One region of the Mesorhizobium sp. M0136 genome, then DNA from elsewhere that is predicted to be linked to it. Evidence: predicted binding sites of a transcription regulator. Region 1 holds the regulator's gene; each other region holds the start of a gene.
What was found. Region 1 encodes PhoB, which activates phosphate uptake and scavenging genes when phosphate is short. Its sites were predicted from a motif close to TGTCATNNANCTGTCAT; they were not measured.

Region 1 (5,192 bases):
CTACATGGCCGAGTATGGACGCTTTTCGCGCATCACCACCGTCGTCCGCTTCATCAACGACATCCTGTTGTCGGCGCCGTCGATCATCATCGGCTTGTTCGTCTATGAATTGATGGTGCGGCCAATGGGACATTTCTCGGCCATTGCCGGCGCCGTGGCGCTTGCCATCCTGGTCATTCCGGTGGTCGTGCGCACCACTGAAGACATGCTCAACCTGGTGCCGAACGCGTTGCGTGAAGCCGGTGCCGCGATCGGCGCGCCACGCTGGGTGGTGATCCGTTCGGTCGCCTACCGCGCCGCATTGTCCGGGATCGTCACCGGCATATTGCTGGCGATAGCACGCATTTCCGGCGAGACGGCGCCGCTGCTCTTCACCGCGCTCAACAACCAGTTCTGGAGCAGCAATATCAACGCGCCGATGGCCAGCCTGCCGGTGACCATCTTCCAGTTCGCTCTCAGCCCTTACGAGGAATGGCAGCAACTGGCGTGGACCGGCGCACTCATAATCACCCTGACGGTTCTGGGCTTGAGCATCCTCGCCCGCAGCCTTACCGGACGCAGAGAGGACAGATGACACAGATGTTGTCCCCAGACATGACGATGACCGAAACGGTCACCGAGAAGACGAAGATCGAGGTCAAGAACCTCAACTTCTACTACGGCCAGAGCAAGGCGCTGAAGGACATCAGCCTGTCGCTGCCCGAGCGCAGCGTCACGGCCTTCATCGGCCCTTCGGGTTGCGGGAAATCGACGCTGCTGCGCGTCTTCAACCGCATCTACGAGCTCTACCCGAAACAGACCGCCGAGGGCCAGGTGCTGCTTGACGGCAAGAACATTCTCGACCGGTCGCAGGATCTCAACCTCCTCAGGACAAAGATCGGCATGGTGTTCCAGAAGCCGACGCCGTTCCCGATGTCGATCTACGAGAACATAGCCTTCGGCGTCAGGCTCTACGAGAATCTCGGCAAGTCCGAGATGGACGGCCGCGTCGAGCAAGCGTTGAAGCGGGCCGCGCTGTGGAGCGAGGTCAAGGACAAGCTAAACGCCAGCGGCTTGAGCCTGTCCGGCGGCCAACAGCAGCGGCTCTGCATTGCCCGCACCGTTGCAGTGAAGCCGGAAGTCATTCTGCTCGACGAACCGGCTTCGGCCCTCGACCCGCTGTCGACGGCCAAGATCGAGGAACTGATCGACGAGTTGCAAGCCGACTACACGATCGTCATCGTCACCCACAACATGCAGCAAGCAGCGCGCGTGTCGCGCCAGACCGCCTTCATGTATCTGGGTGAACTGGTCGAGTTCGACCGGACCGAGAAGATCTTCACGTCGCCCCGCGAGAAGCGCACGCAGGACTACATCACTGGCCGCTTCGGCTGAGCCGTTCCGATCATGCATATGAGGACAGGACCATGGGCGAACACACAGTCGCTTCTTTCGACGAGGATCTCGAGCAGATCAGCAAGCTGATCCGCGACATGGCCGACCTCGCCGGTTCGATGGTCGGCGGGGCGACCAAGGCCCTGTTGAATTCCGACAACGTGCTGGCGCAACGCGTCGTCTCCGACGACGCCATCATGGACGCGCGTCAACGCGAACTGGACGACCGCGCCATCACCCTGATCGCCAAGCGCCAGCCAATGGCTCACGATCTGCGCCATGTCGTCGGAGCGATCCGCATGGCCGGCGACCTCGAACGCATCGGCGACCTTGCCAAGAACATCGCCAAGCGTGTGAGCGCGGTCGGCCTCAGCGTCACGCCGCGCGACCTTTCGCATTCCATCGATGCGATGGCGCAGCTGGTGCTCATCCAGGTGCAGGGCGTCATCGAGGAATATGCTGCAGGCGATGCGGCCGCGTTGGCCAAGCTGCGTGCCGCCGACGAGCGTATCGACGTCAAATACACGTCGGTGTTCCGCGAGCTGTTGACCTACATGATGGAAGATCCGCGCAACATCACCGCTTGCACGCATCTGCTGTTCTGCGCCAAGAATCTGGAGCGGATCGGCGACCATGTCACCAACATCGCCGAAAATGCGTATTATGTGCTGACCGGCGAGCAATTGCCGGTCAACCGTCCGAAGCAGGACGAAACGACAATGTCCGCGCCGGTGACATGATGGGGGTGCCCAGCCGATGATCGCACCACGCATAATGGTGGTGGAGGACGAGGAGCCGTTGGGCGTGCTGCTCCGCTACAATCTCGAATCCGAAGGCTACCAGGTCGAGGTGGTGACACGCGGCGACGAAGCCGAGATCCGTTTGCAGGAGAATGTGCCCGACCTTCTGGTGCTCGACTGGATGATACCGGCGGTTTCCGGCATCGAGCTCTGCCGCCGGTTGCGCGTGCGCCCCGAAACCGAGCGGCTGCCGATCATCATGCTGACCGCGCGCGGCGAGGAGAGCGACCGGGTGCGCGGTCTTTCGACCGGCGCCGACGACTATCTGGTCAAACCGTTTTCGACGCCGGAATTCATGGCCAGGGTCAAGGCGCTGCTGCGGCGCGCCAAGCCGGAAGTGCTGTCCAGCGTGCTAAAGGTCGGCGACATCGTGCTCGATCGCGAATCGCACAGGGTCTATCGCAAGAAGAGCGAAATCAGGCTCGGGCCGACCGAATTCCGGTTGCTCGAGTTCATGATGCGGCATCCGGGCCGCGTCTTCTCGCGTAGCCAGTTGCTCGATAATGTCTGGGGCGAGACGATCTACATCGACGAACGCACCGTCGACGTGCATGTCGGGCGGCTGCGCAAAGCCGTCAATAACGGCCGCATGCCGGATGTCATCCGCACCATCCGCGGTGCCGGCTATGCGATCAGGGAAGATTGACCCGCCTGGTCAGGCGACGTTCTTTCTGACGCCGGGCCTCATTTGCGCGCCCGGCGCGAAAATCTCCTGGTCGACGAAGTTTAACGCCCGCATCGCGCAGCCTTCGCGGATCAGCGGCAATTCGTTTGGCTCGGTGTCGAAGGAGATCGAGCCCGAATGCTGGCCACCGGCGGTCTGGGCGATGGCCTTGCGCAAGGCCGGTTCGATCAGATCGAAGGCAGCGGCACTGGCGCCGACCATCGCGACCGGTGCCGGATCGATCAGCGCGAACAGCGAGCCGAGACCGAAACCCAGCGCTTCGCCGGCCTTGCGGTAGGCCTCGCGTTCCGGCCCATCCTTCTCGCGCGCCCGGGCCGCCAGAGCGCGCATGTCGGCGTCGCTGACGTCGGCGATAGGTTCGCTGTCTTCGCTCATCTGCCTGGCGTTGCGCCAGATGGCATAGTTGCCGGCATAGGCTTCGATGCAGCCGCGCCTCCCGCAGCGGCAGAGCGCGCCGCCCGGACGATGGATCATGTGGCCAAATTCGCCGCCCGAGGAATGCGTCCCGGTGAACAGTTCGCCCTTCAGCACAAGCCCCATACCGATGCCGTGCGAAAGCAGGATGGCGATGAAGTCGTCGTGATAGCGATCCGGATTGCGCCAGCGCAAAGCTACCGCCATCATATTGCAGTCGTTCTCCACCGTGGCCGGGATGCCGAATTCGTCCTCCAGCATGTCGGCAAAGGCGATGTCGGTCTGCGGCGTGATCGGCGACCACAGCATGGCGCGCGCAGGGGAGTCGGTAATGCCCTGAATCGCCAGGGCGATGCGGGCGACACTGCGGACGTCAAGGTCTGGGTCCTCAAGCCGGCGCCGGACAATGGCCATGCATTCGCGGGTCAGCTCGTCGCGCGGCATGGTCAGCGTGTCCAGCCGGCGCTGTTCCTCGGCGACCACCTGTCCCGCATAGTCGATAATGGCGGCCGACAGGAAATTCAGCGACAACACCACGGTCAGCACCGCCGCCGCTTCCGGGTTGAGGGCGAGGCCGACCTGCGGACGACCGCGTTTCAACGAAACGGCCTCACTTGCCTTGCTCTCGGCGAGGATGCCTTCCCGTATCAGGTCGGAGGAGATCGCCGATATGGTTGAATGACTGAGGCCGGTGGTGGCTGCTATCTCCGTACGCGATGGCTGGCCGGCCCGGCGCACCGCCGAGATCACCATCGCCCGGTTGCGCCGGCGCAAATCGTCATGGCGGATTCCGACCGACATCGTTTTGCTTTCCTCCCGGTTGCCGCGGCCGCTCATGAACCGGAAGCCGTCGGTAATGTCCGACAAATAGTGTCAGATGCGGCAAATAGTGTCAGATGCTGGTGGCGCTGTCATCGTTTATTCCGACGCTCGAAAAAACTCGCAGAGTCATCAAAATCCATCACAATCGATGTTGACAGCAGCCGGAGATCGGGCCAGTATTTTTTCGAGGCTCGAAAAAATTAGAGCTTCCAAGCTGGTCGTTGAGCAATTGGTCACGCCGTACGCGGCGCAGGGAGGATATGATGAAGAAATTCACGACCGCCATTCTGGCGGGTGTCGCCATGACGCTGGCGCTGGCGTCGGTGGCGCAGGCGAAAGACAAGGTCATCGGCGTTTCCTGGTCGAACTTCCAGGAAGAGCGCTGGAAGACCGACGAGGCCGCAATGAAGGCGGCCATCGAGGCCGCCGGCGACAAGTATATTTCCGCCGACGCACAGTCCAACCCCGGCAAGCAGCTCACCGACGTCGAGAGCCTGATCTCGCAGGGTGCCAATGCGCTGATCATCCTCGCACAGGATGCCTCGGCCATCGGGCCGGCCGTGCAGAAGGCACTGGACGAAGGCATCCCGGTCGTCGGCTATGACCGGCTGATCGAGAACAAGGACGTGTTCTATCTGACCTTCGACAACAAGGAAGTCGGCCGCATGCAGGCCCGCGAAGTCTTCAAGGTGAAGCCGGAAGGCAATTACGTCTTCATCAAGGGTTCGGGTTCCGATCCGAATGCCGATTTCCTGTTTGCCGGTTCGATGGAGGTGCTGAAGGAGGCCATCGACAGCGGCAAGATCAAGAATGTCGGCGAGGCCTATACGGACGGCTGGCTGCCGGCCAACGCTCAGAAGAACATGGAACAGTTCCTGACCGCCAACGACAACAAGGTCGATGCCGTGGTCGCGGCCAATGACGGCACCGCCGGTGGCGTCGTCGCCGCGCTGACGGCGCAAGGGCTGGCCGGATCGGTTCCGGTCTCGGGCCAGGACGGCGACCACGCCGCACTGAACCGCATCGCGCTTGGCACACAGACCGTGTCGGTGTGGAAGGACGCGCGCGAGCTCGGTAAGAACGCCGCCGAGATCGCC
Region 2 (5,192 bases), on a different contig from region 1:
CCTGGACGATGGCAAGTGCCGCCAATTCCCTGTCGTAGAGCGAACCTTCACTCATCACCCGGTCGACGCCGAGCGCCAGCTGCTCGACGATCTGGTTGAGGCGAAGTGCGGGCACGGAACGATCGCCGCGCCGGCGGTCGGCAAGCAGTTTGTGGGCGTTGCGAATGGCCGCTTCGCCACCCTTTACCGCGACATACATCCTATGCCTCCATCGTCTTGATGCGCGTCGTGCGCGGCAGGCAGGCAATTGCTTCGGATGTGGCGAGGATGATGTCGACGCCACGCGGAAAGCGCTGGTTGTTCTGCTTCCATTGCTCGACGAAATGGCGCGGCATCTGCGCCGGCGCGATCGTCGCCGTCTTCTCGATGCCCGGGCCTTCGAGCAGCAGCGGAGCGCCGGAGACAAGATCGCTGACCTCGAGGATCAGCGTCGTGGAGCGATCGGGATAATCCTGGGTGCCTTGCGAAAACCCGTCGAGCGCCATCATCTCGGCCGGCGTGGCGATCAGCGCGAAATGCGCGTCGGCCGGGGTGTTGGCCAGCGGCGCGCCGGTATGGAAGCCAAGCCAGGATTTCACCGTCGCCGAAGCCTGCAAGGCGGGGTCGAGCCAGAGCGGCGTGTCGTTATCGCACAGCGCCAGCGCAATGGCGCCCGCGGTGGCTGACAGCGGCGTCGGTGGACGGGTAAAGACCGGCAGGGGCTGCAGTGTGCCCGGCCGCGCCATCGCGTCCATCACTGCGCGGAAGACCGTCTGGGCGTCGAACACCGGATCGGCAAAGCCGCCTTCGATCGCTTGGGTTACGATGTCCATCAGTCTTCTCCGCGTACCATGGTGAAGAAATCGACCTTGGTCGCCGCCGTCTCAGCGCGGCGCTGGTCACGGGCCTCGGCCAGTGCCGCCCGCAAGGGCGCGACGAGCCTGGTCTCGACCTCGTTGCGGTGAGCCAGGTCCTGCCACAGCGCATCGGCGATTGCCGCCAGCCTTGCCTTCTGCTTGTCGCGGCCGAGCGCATAGCAGTGGCCGACCTGTCCGGAGGCGAGCCGGACGGTGGCGCGGGTGACCGTCGCCTCGCCAACGTTGAACGGCGCGCCGCCGCCACCGATGCGGCCACGCACTGTGACCAGGCCGGTTTCGGGGCCGCGCAGGAGTTCCGCCTCAAAAGGCAGGCCGGCTTCGTTCCACAGACGGACGATATCGTCGCCGGCCGATTGCGCCAGCGTTGCCATAACGGCCTTGCGCTCAGCCTGATCGCGCGCTTCCTGTCCTCGCATGGTTAACACTCCCTTGCATCGAAATTTGTCTATTGATATAGACAATTATACAAATTACACCTATTATCTAATGCGTGTCTATGACGGGTGCATGACAAGGGCGAGAAGAGAGGGGCGCAAAGGTTGGGCAGAAAATGATCGGACAAGCCAACAGCATCGAGCGGCGCAGCGGTGTCGCGCTGTGGCGGCAGATCGCCGATCAGATCCTGCATTCGATTGCCGTCGGCGATTTTCCCGAAAATGCGGCGTTGCCGCCGGAGGTGGCACTTGCCGAGCGCTATGGCGTCAACCGCCACACCGTCCGCAGCGCCATTGCAGCGCTGGTGCAGGAGGGTGTGCTCAGGGCAGAGCAGGGGCGGGGCACCTTTGTGCTGTCGCGCAGGCGGCTGTCATATCCGATCGGCGCCCGCACCCGCTTTTCGGAGGGATTGCAAGGACAGGCGTCCGAGCGGCATATCACCTTGCTTGCGTCATCGGTCGAGCCTGCCAACCGTCGTGTCGCAGAGAGCTTAGGCCTTGCAAAGGGGGCCGACGTGATACGCCTGGAAACGCGCGGCGAAGCCGATGGAATGCCAGTGTCCCGCGCTGCCGGCTGGTTCGATGCCAGGCGCTTTGCCGGCATCGATGCTGCCATGGCGGAAACCGGTTCGATCACCGCATCGCTGGCACGCTTCGGCATTGACGACTATCTGCGGCAATCGACGGTGCTGTCGGCGCGCCATGCGGATGCGGCCGACCTTGCAGACCTCGACCTGCAGCCCGGCGCCATCGTGCTGGTGACGGTCGCCGTCAACGTCACGCCCGACGGTCAGCCGATCCAGTTTTCGGAGTCGCGCTTCCCGGCCGAGCGGATCGAGCTCAAACTATCGGCGCTCTGAGATGCGCCAGCCTTGGCATCATCCGACCTGAATGACAGCCTTGATCAGGCCGGACTTCTCATGCGCCCAGCGGGCAAGATCGTGCGGCGTTTTGCCAAGCGTCGTGCGGTGCGTGACGAGCTTTGCCAACGGCACCGCGCCGTTGCGGATCGAGGCGGCGACATGGTCGAAATCGGCACGCAGCGCGTTGCGGCTGCCGATCAGCATCATCTCGCGCTTGTGGAATTCGGGATCGGAAAAGGCGATGTCGTCCTTGACGACGCTGACCAGGACCAGCGCCCCGCCATGCGCGACATGGGCGAAGGCCGACTGCACCGACTGGGTGTTACCGGTGGCATCGAAGACTATGTCAAAACCGTCGCCGTCGGTTGCTTGCCGCACCAGGTCCGCAGCAGCGCCCTGCGAGCCGTCGAGGGTCGCGAAGCCGAGTTCGCTTTGGGCGAAACCCAGCCTCTCCGCACTCATGTCGAGCAGCGTCACGTCGAGCCCGGCGATGCGGGCGAACAGCGCCGTGCCGAGCCCGATCGGGCCGGCGCCGATGACCAGCGTGCGCGCACCTGGATCAGCCAGCGAGCGCCGCACGGCATGGGCGCCGATCGCCAGGAATTCGACGGCAGCAGCATCGGCCAGCGACAGGCCGTTTGCCGGGTAAAGATTTTGCGCCGGCACCAGGATTTGCTCGCACATGGCGCCGTCGCGGTGGACGCCGAGCACCTCGATCCTGACGCAGCAATTCGGCTTGCCTTGCCGGCAGGCGATGCATTTGCCGCAGGCGAGATAGGGATTGACGACCACCGGTTCGCCGATTGCCAGATCGACGCCCTCCCCAACCTCGATCACGGTGCCGGAAACTTCGTGGCCCATGATGCGGGGATAGGCGAGGAACGGGTGCTTGCCTTCGAAGATGTGATAGTCGGTGCCGCAGATGCCGACATGGCTGACGGCGACCAGCGCCCAGCCGGCGGGCGGCGCGCCAGGCGCCGGACGATCTTCGAGGACAAGTTCGCCGGGCGAGCGGCAGACGACGGCTTTCATGCTTCAATCCAGTCGGTTCATTGCACCGCCGGCTCTGCTGTCGCGAGGCCGGCGGTTGTGGGGAGGCGGTCTATTTGCCGCGGCGGCGCAGCCCGTCGAAATAGACGATGACGATGATCAGCACACCGGTGATGATGCGCTGCCAGAAGGCGTTGACGTTGAGCAGATTGGCGCCGTTGTTGATGGTGGCAAGGATGAAGGCGCCGAGCAGCGGCCCGTGCACTGAGCCGACAGCGCCGAACAGCGAGGTGCCGCCGATCACCGAGGAGGCGATCGCCTGCAATTCCCAGCCCTCGGCCTGTGTCGGATTGCCGATGCCGATGCGCGAGGCAAGCAGCACGCCAACGAAGGCCGCGCACAGCCCCGACAGCGTGTAGGCCATGTAGATGGTGCGCTGGACGTTGACGCCTGACAGGCGCGACGCCTCGGCGTTGGAGCCGACCGAGAACAGATAGCGGCCCCAGCGGCTGTGGTGCAGGAAAATGTAGGCCGGGATGCCGACCAGGATCACCATCCAGAACAGATTGGGGACGCCGACGAAGGAACTGCGCGAGAACGTCTGGAAGGCGTCGTTGTTGATCGAGATCGAGTTGCCGTTGGTCATCAACAGACCGATGCCGCGCAGCGAGGTCAGCGTCGCCAGAGTGATGATGAAGGGTGGCAGGCCCATCTTGACGATGCCGAAGCCGTGGAACATGCCGATGGCGACGCCGACCAGCAAGGTAATCAGGATGGCCAGGAAAACCGGTGTTCCGGCGTTGATCAGCATCGCGACGATCACGGTAGCGAAGCCGACCACGGCGCCGACGGAAAGGTCGATGCCGCCGGTGATGATGACGAAGGTCTGGCCGACCGCCAGGATGGCGATCATCGACCCTTGCCGCAACAGGTTCGAGATGTTGTTGGCCGAGGCGAAGCTCGGCGTCGCCACCGACAGGATGACCCACAAAAGAACCAGCAGCGCCAGCAGTGTCAGCCCGAACAGGGCGTTGTAGTTGCGTTTCGGCCTTTCGGCAGCGATCGCCTCGGTGCTCATATCCGTCCTCCCGGTCTTTCTTGTTTCTCGGCCAGCGCCTGGGTGAGGATCTCCTCGTGATCAGCGGTCCGAAACCCGTGCGTAGCCACCAGTTTGCCGCGCCGGAACACATGCAGCGTGTCGGCGAGTTCATAGACCTCGGGCAGGTAGGACGAGATCAGGATGATGCCGGCTCCTTTGGAGAGCAGCGCGCCGAACAGGCGGTAGATCTCGGCCTTGGTGCCGACATCGACGCCAACGGTAGGCTCGTCGAAGATGAACAGCTTGGCGCCGTGGGCGAGCCATTTGCCGATGACGATCTTCTGCTGGTTGCCGCCGGACAGGCTGGAGGCCAGGGCGCTGCGTGTCGGCGTCTTGATGCGCAGGTCGGCGATCTGGCGATCGGCTTGCGCCTTTTCCTGCGCGCGCGAGATCAGCAGATTGCTCGAGATGCGCTTGTAGATCGGCAGATTGAGGTTGAGCCCGACCGGCAGGTTGAGGCAGAGGCCCTGGTCGCGGCGGCTTTCGGGGGCCAGCGCCATGCCGAGCCTGATCGCGTCATGTTCGGAATTGACCTTGACCTCCTTGCCCTCCCAGAGGATCTGGCCGGCCGATTTGCGGTGGCGGCCATAGAGCGTGGTGACGAACTCGCTGCGTCCGGCGCCGATCAGGCCATAGAGGCCGACGATCTCACCGGCACGGACGGACATCGAGACATTTTCGAAGCCCTTGCCCGACAGGTTCCTGGCTTCGACGATGGTCGCGCCGAAGGTGAAATGCTCCTTGTGGTAGACCTGTTCGATCGAGCGGTTGATCATCATCTTGACCAGCTCGGCGTCATTGGTCTCGGCAATGTTCCTGGTGCCGACCAGCGTGCCGTCGCGCAGCACCGAGACGCGGTCGGCGAGCTCGAACACTTCTTCCATGCGATGGCTGATGTAGATGATGGTGACGCCTTCGCCCTTCAGCCGGCGGATCAGCGTGAACAGCT
Region 3 (5,192 bases), on a different contig from region 1:
GGCCAGCATCTTTTCGTTGAACAGCAAGGTCGGCGAGCGCGCCAGCCCCTCATAGATCACAAGACGGATCGAGTTCGACCCGATATCGATGATGGACAGCGGTCGGCGGTCCTGGAGCCGGCCCTGGGACGCTGAAATCATCAGCCCGTCGCTGCGTTCTGTTTCTTGCGGCGTTTGAACTGCGCGATGCGCTTGGGCGCATGCGACTTCAACGCATCGCCCCGTCCGGACAGGCTCGGATTGGTCATGAAATATTCCTGCGCGTTGAACGGTTCCTCGCCCTCTTCCAGCACGACGCGCCGGGAGGTTCCATCAGCCAATACGTCGAAACTTTGCTGGTTGTCCATGATGTTGCCGAGCATGATCTGGCCGAGCACCTGCTCATGCACAGTTGGATTGGTGATCGGCACCATGGTCTCGACGCGGCGGTCGAGATTGCGCGGCATCAAATCGGCCGAGGAGATATAGACGATCGCCCCGTCCGAGGGCAGGCCGTGGCCGTTGCCGAAGCAATAGATGCGGCTGTGCTCGAGGAAGCGGCCGACGATCGACTTCACCCTGATGTTCTCCGATAGGCCGGGCACCTGCGGTCTCAGGCAGCAGATGCCGCGCACGACGAGATCGATCTCGACGCCGGCGCGGCTGGCATCGTAGAGCGCGTCGATGACGATCGGGTCGACCAAGGCGTTCATCTTCATCCAGATGCGGGCCGGTCTGCCCTCCAGCGCGTGACTGATCTCATCCGAAATGTGCTGGAGGATGCGGTCGCGCAGCGTGAACGGCGAGATGGCCAGCCGCATCTGCTCGGCCGGCTCGGCATAGCCGGTGATAAAGTTGAACAACTGGGCGACATCGCGCGCGATTGTCGGGTCGGTGGTGAAGAAGGACAGATCGGTGTAGATGCGGGCGGTGACCGGGTGGTAGTTGCCGGTGCCGAGATGCACGTAATTGCGCAGCCTGCCGTCCTCGCGCCGCACGACCAGCGACATCTTTGCGTGGGTCTTCAGTTCGAGAAAGCCGAAGACGACCTGGACGCCGGCGCGCTCGAGGTCGCGCGCCCAGCGGATGTTGGCCTCCTCGTCGAAGCGCGCCTTGAGCTCGACCAGCGCCGTCACCGACTTGCCGGCTTCCGCCGCATCGACCAACGCCCGTACGATCGGGCTGTCGTTGGAGGTGCGGTAGAGCGTCTGCTTGATCGCCACCACTTCCGGGTCGGCCATTGCCTGGCGCAGAAACTGCACCACCACGTCGAAGGATTCGTAAGGGTGGTGGACGATGATGTCCTTCTCGCGGATCGCGGCAAAGCAATCGCCGCCATGCTCGCGGATGCGCTCGGGAAAGCGGGGATTGTAGGGGGTGAATTTCAGATCGTCGCGGGCGACGGCGACGATCTCCGAGATCTGGCTGAGCGCCAGCGGACCGGTGAGCACGCTGATCCGGCTGGCCGAGACGCCGAGCTCGCCGGCGACGAAATCGCGCAATTCGGCCGGCATCGACCTGTCGAACTCGATGCGGATGACCGAGCCGCGGCGTCGCCGCTTCAGCGCCGTCTCGAACAGCCGCACCAGATCCTCTGATTCTTCCTCGACCTCGATATCGCTGTCGCGGATGATGCGGAACGTGCCGGAGCCCTTGACCTCATAGCCGGGAAACAGCTTGCCGATATAGAGACTGACCGCCTCTTCGAGTGGAATGAAGCGGACATGATGCTTGCGATCCGGCAAACGGATGAAGCGCCTCAGCGCCACCGGCAGGCGCAGAAGCGCGCTCATTTCCTCGCCGTTCTTGCGATGGCGCAATTGCAGCGCCATCGAGAAACCGAGATTGGGAATGAACGGAAATGGATGCGCCGGGTCGATCGACAGCGGGGTCAGGACCGGAAATACCTGCTCCTGGAAATGGTCCTCGAGCCAGGTCTTCTCGTCCTTGGTCAGCGCATCGCGAGTGATGCTTTCGATGCCTTGTTTGTCGAGCAGCAGCATCAGCGCCGAAAGGCTGTTCTGCTGGTCCTCCTGCAGGCGCTCGACCTCGCGCAGCAATTGTTCGAGCTGCTGCTCGGGTGTGCGACCATCCGGGCTCTTCAGCACGATGCCTTCGCGCACCTGGCCGGCAAGACCGGCGACGCGGACCATGAAGAACTCGTCGAGGTTGGCTGCCGATATCGACAGGAAGCGCACGCGCTCGAGCAGCGGATGATTGGCGTTCAGCGATTCCTCGAGCACGCGCCGGTTGAATTGCAGCCAGGAAAACTCGCGATTGACGAAGCGGTCGGGATTGCCGCCTTCGCGGCTCGCGGCCTCGACGGTGATGAATTCGCTCTGCACCGGCTTCAGTTCGTTCATGGTTTCCGCTCTTCCCACACCGTTCGACGACCACAGCCTTAACCGGCTTAACTTATCCTCTGACAGGCTTTTGCGACAGTTTCATTTCATCGATCTTGCAAAGAGATGGGTTATGATCCAGATGCAATCGACAAGATCAGGAGACGACGATGGCAGGCGGTTCCATTCCCCATTTCCAGAACGATGCGGGCTATCCGGCAATCGACATCGGCGTCAAGGAATTCATGTGCACCGGCGCCAATCCGCCTTTCGACCATCCGCATGTATTTCTCGATATGGGCGACGACAATGAAAAAGTCTGCCCCTATTGCTCGACGCTCTATCGCTATTCGCCCAAGCTGAAGGCATTGGAAACGCAGCCGCCGGGCTGCCTCTATATCGACCAGGCCGCCTGATTCTTCCGCGACAAGCCTGATGCGAGAAACGCAGTCCCGGCAGGTGGTCATCGCCGGGGCGGGCGTCGCCGGGCTGACCGTGGCACTGGCCTTTGCCGAGCGCGGCTATCGGGTAAAACTGTTCGAACAGGCGCAGCACCTCGAGGCTGCCGGCGCCGGCATCCAGCTTTCACCCAACGCGACACGCATCCTTCGACAATTCGGCATACTCGATCGGCTGCTGCCGACGGCGGTGCGGCCGGAGGCGGTCGTGCTCAAGGATGCCGTCACGCTTCGCGAGCTGGCGCGCGTACCGCTTGGCCAGGTGGCTGAAACGCGCTGGGGAGCACCCTATCTCGTCGCCCACCGCGCCGATTTGCAGTCAGCGCTGATGGCGGGGATAGCCGAGCGGTCCGAGGTCGAGCTTGTCACTGGTGCCCGCGTCGGCGGCGTCGCAACCGGACCGAATGGCATCACCGCAACAGTCGAGATTGCCGGCACGACCATCGAAACCGAAGCATCGTTGCTGGTCGGAGCCGATGGCATCTGGTCGTCGGTGCGAGAAACGCTCGCCCGCGAGGGGGCCGATTTCCGGAGAAGCAGCTTCTCGGGCGAGCTGGCCTGGCGCGCAACGGTGGCCGCGGACAGCCTCGCCGGACAAGCCTTCAGGGTGATCGGTGCGCCCGATTGCGTTACCGCATTCCTCTATCCAGGCTTCCATATGGTCGCCTATCCGGTCGGCCGTGGCGCGGTCTTCAACCTCGCGGCCTTCACCAAGGGCGAGCGCATCGCCGAGAGCTGGTCGGGGCATGCCGACCCCGCCATCCTCGCCAGCGCCATGCGCGGTACCGCGCCGGCGCTGGTCCGTCTGGCGAGCGAGGCCGCGCCATGGACGGCATGGCCGATCCATACCGTCGAGCAGCGGCGGTGGACGACGCCGCAGGGCATAGCGCTGATCGGCGACGCGGCGCATGCGATGACGCCGTTTGCCGCACAGGGAGCGGCGATGGCGATCGAGGACGCGGTAACCCTTGCCGGTTTCGTTGCCACCTCGCCTGCCGACCTCAGCAGCGCGCTTGTCGCCTGGGAACAGGCGCGGCGGCCGCGCGTAGCCCAGGTCGCCCGCCGCGGCGCCCTCAACCGCCTCGCCTGGCATGCGGCCGGGCCGGTGGCGATGGCCCGCAACCTGTTCCTGGCGATGCGCTCACCCGAAAAACTCGCCGCTGATCTCGACTGGCTCTATGGCTGGCAGGCGGACGCTCGGCGGTCCTAAGTCATCGGAGGCTTGTCAATTGTAAAGCCGCATCGACAGGCTCAGCGAGGCCGGCAGCGGGTTCCACCAGCCGGTGCGCAGGCCTGCGGTGCGCAGTGCCACCGCCGCCCAGGTGTTGCAGCCGACCAGCGCGTTGAAATGGCCATTGGCTTCGAAGAAACGATCGAAACGGGAATAGGCCGCATTCTCGATCGGCATGGCCCCGTTCGGTCCCTGCTGAAAACTCGCTGCAATGAAATCGAGCAGCGCCGCAAAGCGTTCCTCACTTACGTCGAAACCGGCGACGTCGGGATGCGGCTCGGCGATGTCGCCTGAAATGTCGACATGCATCACCGAGGCATCGACGGTCAGCGCCTTCATCACCGGCACTGCCTTCAGTTCCGACCAGGTCGGCGTCTCGAGATAGAAGGCGCGGCCGCCCCAGCCGAAGACGATGTAGCGGACCTCCGCCATGTCGGCCGGAATGCCGGCATCGACCAGGAACTGGAAGCGCCGGCGCACATCGTCGTCGAGCGGGATGGCGATGTCGGTGTGGATCGGGTTTTTCAGCACCAGGATGCGGTGGCTTGCGCCGATCCGATCGGCAGCGGCCGCCGGCCAGAGCGGGCGCGGCAGCAGCGTGCCCAGCGCCACCGCAAGGGCTGCTGCAACGACCAGCAGGCCGAGAAAACGAGCAAGCTTCTTCATGGGGAAGGCATAAGCCAAGCAATGTTCAAGGTGAAGCCTCTCCGGAAATTGCACAGCTGACTTAGAGCTTGACGCGTATCCTCCTGGGGAGGATATGCAGAGGCATGTCAGATCACCTCCACGCTTCGCATCCTTCCATCATAAAGCGCCTGAAGCGCGCGCAAGGCCACCTCGCGGCGGTGCTGGCGATGATCGAGGCGCATCGCCCTTGCGTTGATCTGGCGCAGCAGCTTCATGCCGTCGAACGGGCCATCAGCAGCGCCAAGCGCGAGCTGATCAACGATCACATCGAGCATTGCCTGACGGACAGCGTCGAAACCGGCGGCAACTCGCTGGCGGAACTCAAGCAGCTGGCGAAATATCTATGAATGCCATCGTAGCCCGCATTCTGGAATGGCTCGGGTTCGGCCCGCACGCCGCACATCATCACGGCGATCACGGTCCGCACGGCCACAGCCATGGCGTCATCGATGCGACAATTGCCACCACCGATCGGGGCATCTGGGCAATCAAATG
Region 4 (5,192 bases), on a different contig from region 1:
GTGCGCACCCGGCTGACCACCGGATCGCGACCGCTGAGCAAGGCTGGAAACCGGCGCTTCACGTTGCTCCACTGATTGAGCGCCGCGGCGCGACGGAAATTGCCGGCCACCTGCACGCCCCACGGCTTGATGTTGATCGACGACATCGGCACGGTTCTGGACATGATCACCGGCAGCTCGCGGCAAGCCGCAGCGAAACTCGCCTTCTTGTCGAGCGGCCGGATGACGCCGGCGTAGGCGGCATCGGTGAACCTGTCGGCCGGCTCGCCCATGACGTCCAGGACGTAGCTTTCGGTCTCCATCGGGAGGAATCCGCCGGAATTCAGCCAGCGCGTCACCCGGCTCTCGCCGGCATTGTATGCAGCTGCGGCGAGGCCCAGATTGCCGAAGCCGGTCTTCATTTCGGCGAGATATTTTGCCGAGGCCGGGATAGCCTGCTCGATATCGAACGAATTGGCGAGCCCGCGCATCTTGGCGGTACCCGGCATGAATTGGGCGATACCCTCCGCGCCGACGGGGCTGACCGCGTTGGGATCGAAACGACTCTCCTTCCAGATCAGCCGGGCAAAGAAATCCCGAGGCAGGCCGTTCTGGTCGGCATGCGTCTCTATAAGATCGCAAACTCGATCGATCAGCTTCTGCTTGGCGGGCCGCGGCGGATCGGCCTGGACGGCTGTCGCCCAGCCCAGCCCGGAAATGACAACCAGCGTCGCCCCAAGCAAACGCCGCATCGAACTACTCCGCCGCGGCTTTGCCGTGTTGCCCAAACCGCCGTTCGATGTAGTCGGAAACCATTTTCTCGAAATCCGCGGCGATCGACGGGCCGCGCAGGGTCGCCGCCTTCCTGCCGTCGACGAACACCGGGGCGGTTGGCGTCTCACCGGTGCCGGGCAGCGAAATGCCGATATCGGCGTGCTTGGATTCGCCCGGACCGTTGACGATGCAACCCATTACCGCGACCTTGAGGTTCTCGACGCCGGGATATTGTTCGCGCCACACCGGCATGTTCTTGCGCAGGTCGGCCTGGATGTTCTGAGCAAGCTCCTGGAACACGGTCGAGGTTGTGCGCCCGCAGCCCGGGCAGGCGGCGACGATCGGCACAAACTGCCGGAAGCCCATGGTCTGCAACAGCTCTTGCGACACCTGCACCTCGCGCGTGCGGTCGCCGTTTGGCTCCGGCGTCAGCGAGATGCGGATGGTGTCGCCAATGCCCTGCTGAAGCAGGATGCCCATGGCCGCGGACGAGGCGACGATGCCTTTCGAGCCCATGCCCGCCTCCGTCAGGCCGAGGTGCAGCGCATGGTCGGAACGGGTGGCAAGCTCGGTGTAGACGGCGATCAGATCCTGCACGCCGCTGACCTTGGCTGACAGGATGATTTTCTCGCGGGCAAGGCCGATCTCTTCAGCCATTTCGGCCGACAGGATTGCCGACCGCACGATTGCCTCGCGCGTCACTTCCTGGGCGGTCAGCGGAAAGCCCTGGGCCTGGTTGTCGTCCATCAGCCGGGTCAGCAGCTCCTGGTCGAGCGAACCCCAATTGACGCCGATGCGCACCGGTTTGTCGTATCGGATCGCCATCTCGACGATCGCAGCGAACTGCCGGTCTTTCTTGTCCTTGAAGCCGACATTGCCGGGATTGATGCGGTATTTAGCCAGTGCCTCGGCGCAGGCCGGGTGGTCGGCCAGGAGCTTGTGGCCGATATAATGGAAATCGCCGACCAGCGGCACGTCGATGCCGAGTCGTTCCAGCCGCTCGCGGATGGCCGGCACGGCGGCAGCGCTTTCGTCGCGATCGACGGTTATGCGCACGATCTCGGAGCCGGCGCGATGCAGCGCCGCCACCTGTGCGACCGTCTGATCGACATCGGCCGTGTCGGTGTTGGTCATTGACTGGACGACGACCGGCGCGCCGCCGCCGACAATCACGCCGCCGACATCGACACCGACCGACCTGCGGCGTGGGAAGGGTGAGGAATAATATCCGGTCATGCCGGCTGCCTTTAATCTTGAAGGTCCGGGCATGAGGTGGAGGAGCAAAGATGGCTTGTCAATGGCGACGGGCGCGCAGGCCTAGCAAATCGGAAATGACAAGACGGCAGCTTGCCGCAAATCCACAGGCATTTCCGGCAGCATAGCGATATGCCACCGGAAAGAGACGCGCGCCGGGCGGCGCGCGCTTCTAGTCCTGGAAGGGCTTCAGTGCGTCGTCGGTTTCGCCTTCAGTTTTTCAATCTCGTCCTTGAGCGCCAGCTTGCGCCGCTTGAGATTCACGATTTCGAGGTCGTCTACCGATGGATGGGCCATCGCATCGTCGATTTCCCGTTCGATGTCGCCGTGTTTCCGCTGCAGCTCATCAAGATGGGATGCAAGAGACATGATTGGTTCTCCCTTTCATGGTTTCCTCGATTGCAGCCGCCAAGGCACGTCCACCGCAGGCTCGCTTCTGTGACGGCATAATGACAGTGTGCCACCATCGAGCACCGATGTCGAATGCTGCGTGGTAGCATTCCACGACAATGTGAAATGTGGTATGGGCTGCGCGCCGGTGCAAGAAGGCCCCGGTCCCGCCCAATCAGGCCCAGTGTTTGGGCGCCGCAGACGTGCAGACGGTAAAAATGTCCGATCAGGAACAGGCGGATATCCGCCTCGAATATTCCCGGCTGAAGCAGGAACACGCCGATTTCGACGCGGCCATCAATGCGATGATCGCCATGAATTGCGACCCGCTGCAGATCCAGCGCATGAAGAAAAAGAAGCTTTTCCTGAAGGACAGGCTGATGGCGCTGGAAGACAAGATCATTCCAGACATTATTGCTTGAACGAACGCCGGCGCCGGCCCGCTGGAAAAGCGCTATGCCGCGATCGAAAGCCGTGCGGCGCGCTCGCGCAACAGCGCTATCAGGTCATCGGTCTTTTCGGTCGAGGTATCGATCGGAACCACCAGGCACATCGTCGCCTCGACCCTGCCCGGCGCGGAAAAGACCGGCGCGGCCAGGCATTTCGTGTAGGCATCGACAAGGCCGGAGGTGACGCAGTAGCCGGCCGACTTGGCGACGGCGATGTCGGCTATGAAATCGTCGAGCCGCAACCTGCGGCCGTCCGGCAGCACGAGATCGTCTTCCGAGACCATATCCTCGATCGCCGCCCTGTCGAACCCGGCGAGGAGCAGCCGCCCGGAAGCTGTCCAGGGAAGCGGTATTTGCAGACCCGTCGCCGAACTGATCCTGAATGGCCTCGTTCCCGGGCTTGAATGGACGATGGTGTAGCGGCCGCTTTGCAGCATGCACAGCTCCGAGGTCTCGCCGGTCTCGCGCGACAGATGGTCGACTTCCTGGCGCCCTCGCCTGAGCAGGTCGTTGCCCCGCACATAGTCCATTCCGTAGAGATAAAGCTTCTTTCCGAAATAGACCCGATTGCCGTCTCCGGCCATCTCAAGCAGGCCTGCGTCGACCAGCGAGCGCACCAGCGTATAAGTCGTCGAACGCGGCGCGTTCACTCCTTTGGCAAGGTCGCCAACGCCGATCGCGCGCTGGGTCGTGTGGAGAAACTCCAAAATCTGGAGAACCCGGTTGAGACCCTTCTCCCGAGAGCCCGAGGTCTTGTCTTCGTCCAGTCCGACGTCCGGTCGAGCGGCCAATGCATTGCCATCTTGCATTATCGATCCCTGATGTTAATCTGTCTTGTACAGAGTACAGGCGTCTCTTGTAAGAGACAATTACATCAGTTGCAACCGATGCCTGTATCGCTGGTCCAAAGGGGAACACAACACGAAAGGAGGTCGCCGTGAACGACACATCCAAAAGACGTGAATTTCTGAAACTGGGAATGGCCGGGCTTGCAACGGCCGGAGTGATGAGCGCCGCTACCGCGGTCGACGTTCAGAAAGCGGCGGCCCAGGCAGCGCCGGACAGCCTGCTGCGCACCGTCCTCGAGCGCGGCAAGGTGATCGTCGGCACCGGCAGCACCAATGCGCCCTGGCATTTCGAGAACGACGCCGGCGAACTGGTGGGCATGGACATCACCATGGGTCGCATTCTCGCCAAGGGGCTCTTCGACGACCCGACCAAAGTCGAATTCGTCATGCAGGATCCGGCTCAGCGCATTCCGAACGTGACCACCAACAAGGTCGACATCACCATCCAGTTCATGACCATGACCGCCCAGCGCTCGCAGCTGATCCACTTCTCCAGGCCCTACTACGTCGAAGGCATCGCCTTGCTGACCCTTCCGAACGCCGAAAACAAGACCTTCGACAAGCTGCTTGCCGCCGGTTCGGCGACCCGGATTTCCATCCTGCAAAACGTTGATGCCGAGGCAAATGTGCATATCGTGCTGCCGGAGTCGCAGGTGATGCAGATAGACACGCAGGCCAACGTGCTGCAGGCCCTGGAATCCAAGCGCGTCGACGCTGCCGCGGTTGATCTGTCAACGGTCCGCTGGCTCGCCTCGCGCAATCCGGACAAATACTTCGATGCCGGCAAGAGCTGGTTCTCGATGCTTTATGGCGCCGCACTGCGGCAGGGCGACCTCGACTGGCTGACCTTCGTCAACCAGACCTTCACCATCGCCATGTTCGGCCATGAAACGGCACTCTACGACGCTGCGTTCAAGGATTATTTCGGACAGGAGCCGCCGGCCCGCCATCCCGGTTTCCCGGTCATCTGATGCAAGCAGGCGGAAGGACAAACGTCCTTCCGCCCCCTCTCATCACAGCCCTCTATGACGGGGATGCATGGGTTATACCCTCAACTTCAACCTGATCTGGCGGCATTTCGACAAGCTCTGGGGCGGACTGCTGTTAAGCCTCGAACTGGCCGTCATCTCGATCGCGATCGGCATCGTCATCGGGCTCGTTCTGGCGGTCTGGTACGTATCGGCCGGACGTGCGGTGCGGACCATCATCGCGGCCTATGTCGAGTTCATCCGCAACGTGCCGCTGATCCTGCTCGTCTATCTGGTCTTCTACGGCCTGCCGACGGTGATCGACATTGCCTACAGTGCGCAAACCTCATTTATTGCCACGCTATCGCTCTACAGCGGCGCCTACCTGGTCGAGGTGTTTCGCTCGGGGCTCGAGGCGGTGCCGCGCGGACAGCTCGACGCCGGCAAGGCAATCGGCCTGACGCCATGGCAAAGGCTGCTCCACGTGCGCCTGCCGACGATGCTGCGCATAACCCTGCCGGCGCTTTCCA

Region 2: a site for PhoB is predicted at 1,354-1,370, ahead of phnF (phosphonate metabolism transcriptional regulator PhnF). Genes of this name have one in related genera too.
Region 3: a site for PhoB is predicted at 2,415-2,431, ahead of NKJ35_RS23455 (RNA degradosome polyphosphate kinase). Genes of this name have one in related genera too.
Region 4: a site for PhoB is predicted at 2,446-2,462, ahead of NKJ35_RS28275 (YdcH family protein). Genes of this name have one in related genera too.

Annotation. Positions count from the first base shown of each region.
Region 1 is NZ_JAMYTP010000016.1:9,708-14,899, forward strand. It holds gene pstA (phosphate ABC transporter permease PstA) at 1-574, shown strand, start outside; gene pstB (phosphate ABC transporter ATP-binding protein PstB) at 571-1,374, shown strand; gene phoU (phosphate signaling complex protein PhoU) at 1,407-2,114, shown strand; gene phoB (phosphate regulon transcriptional regulator PhoB) at 2,131-2,820, shown strand; gene NKJ35_RS19665 (ROK family protein) at 2,830-4,074, opposite strand; gene xylF (D-xylose ABC transporter substrate-binding protein) at 4,359-5,192, shown strand, end outside.
Region 2 is NZ_JAMYTP010000019.1:20,720-25,911, forward strand. It holds gene NKJ35_RS21885 (carbon-phosphorus lyase complex subunit) at 1-199, opposite strand, end outside; gene phnH (phosphonate C-P lyase system protein PhnH) at 201-812, opposite strand; gene phnG (phosphonate C-P lyase system protein PhnG) at 812-1,273, opposite strand; gene phnF (phosphonate metabolism transcriptional regulator PhnF) at 1,408-2,151, shown strand; gene NKJ35_RS21905 (zinc-binding alcohol dehydrogenase family protein) at 2,170-3,186, opposite strand; gene NKJ35_RS21910 (ABC transporter permease) at 3,257-4,222, opposite strand; gene NKJ35_RS21915 (sugar ABC transporter ATP-binding protein) at 4,219-5,192, opposite strand, start outside.
Region 3 is NZ_JAMYTP010000021.1:66,642-71,833, forward strand. It holds gene ppx (exopolyphosphatase) at 1-141, opposite strand, end outside; gene NKJ35_RS23455 (RNA degradosome polyphosphate kinase) at 141-2,342, opposite strand; gene NKJ35_RS23460 (zinc-finger domain-containing protein) at 2,492-2,737, shown strand; gene NKJ35_RS23465 (FAD-dependent monooxygenase) at 2,757-3,989, shown strand; gene NKJ35_RS23470 (TIGR02117 family protein) at 4,005-4,676, opposite strand; gene NKJ35_RS23475 (metal-sensing transcriptional repressor) at 4,781-5,044, shown strand; partial or broken gene NKJ35_RS23480 (cation diffusion facilitator family transporter) at 5,050-5,192, shown strand, end outside.
Region 4 is NZ_JAMYTP010000035.1:29,204-34,395, forward strand. It holds gene NKJ35_RS28265 (lytic transglycosylase domain-containing protein) at 1-731, opposite strand, end outside; gene ispG (flavodoxin-dependent (E)-4-hydroxy-3-methylbut-2-enyl-diphosphate synthase) at 736-1,989, opposite strand; gene NKJ35_RS28275 (YdcH family protein) at 2,197-2,376, opposite strand; gene NKJ35_RS28280 (YdcH family protein) at 2,616-2,819, shown strand; gene NKJ35_RS28285 (IclR family transcriptional regulator) at 2,852-3,655, opposite strand; gene NKJ35_RS28290 (transporter substrate-binding protein) at 3,784-4,665, shown strand; gene NKJ35_RS28295 (amino acid ABC transporter permease) at 4,733-5,192, shown strand, end outside.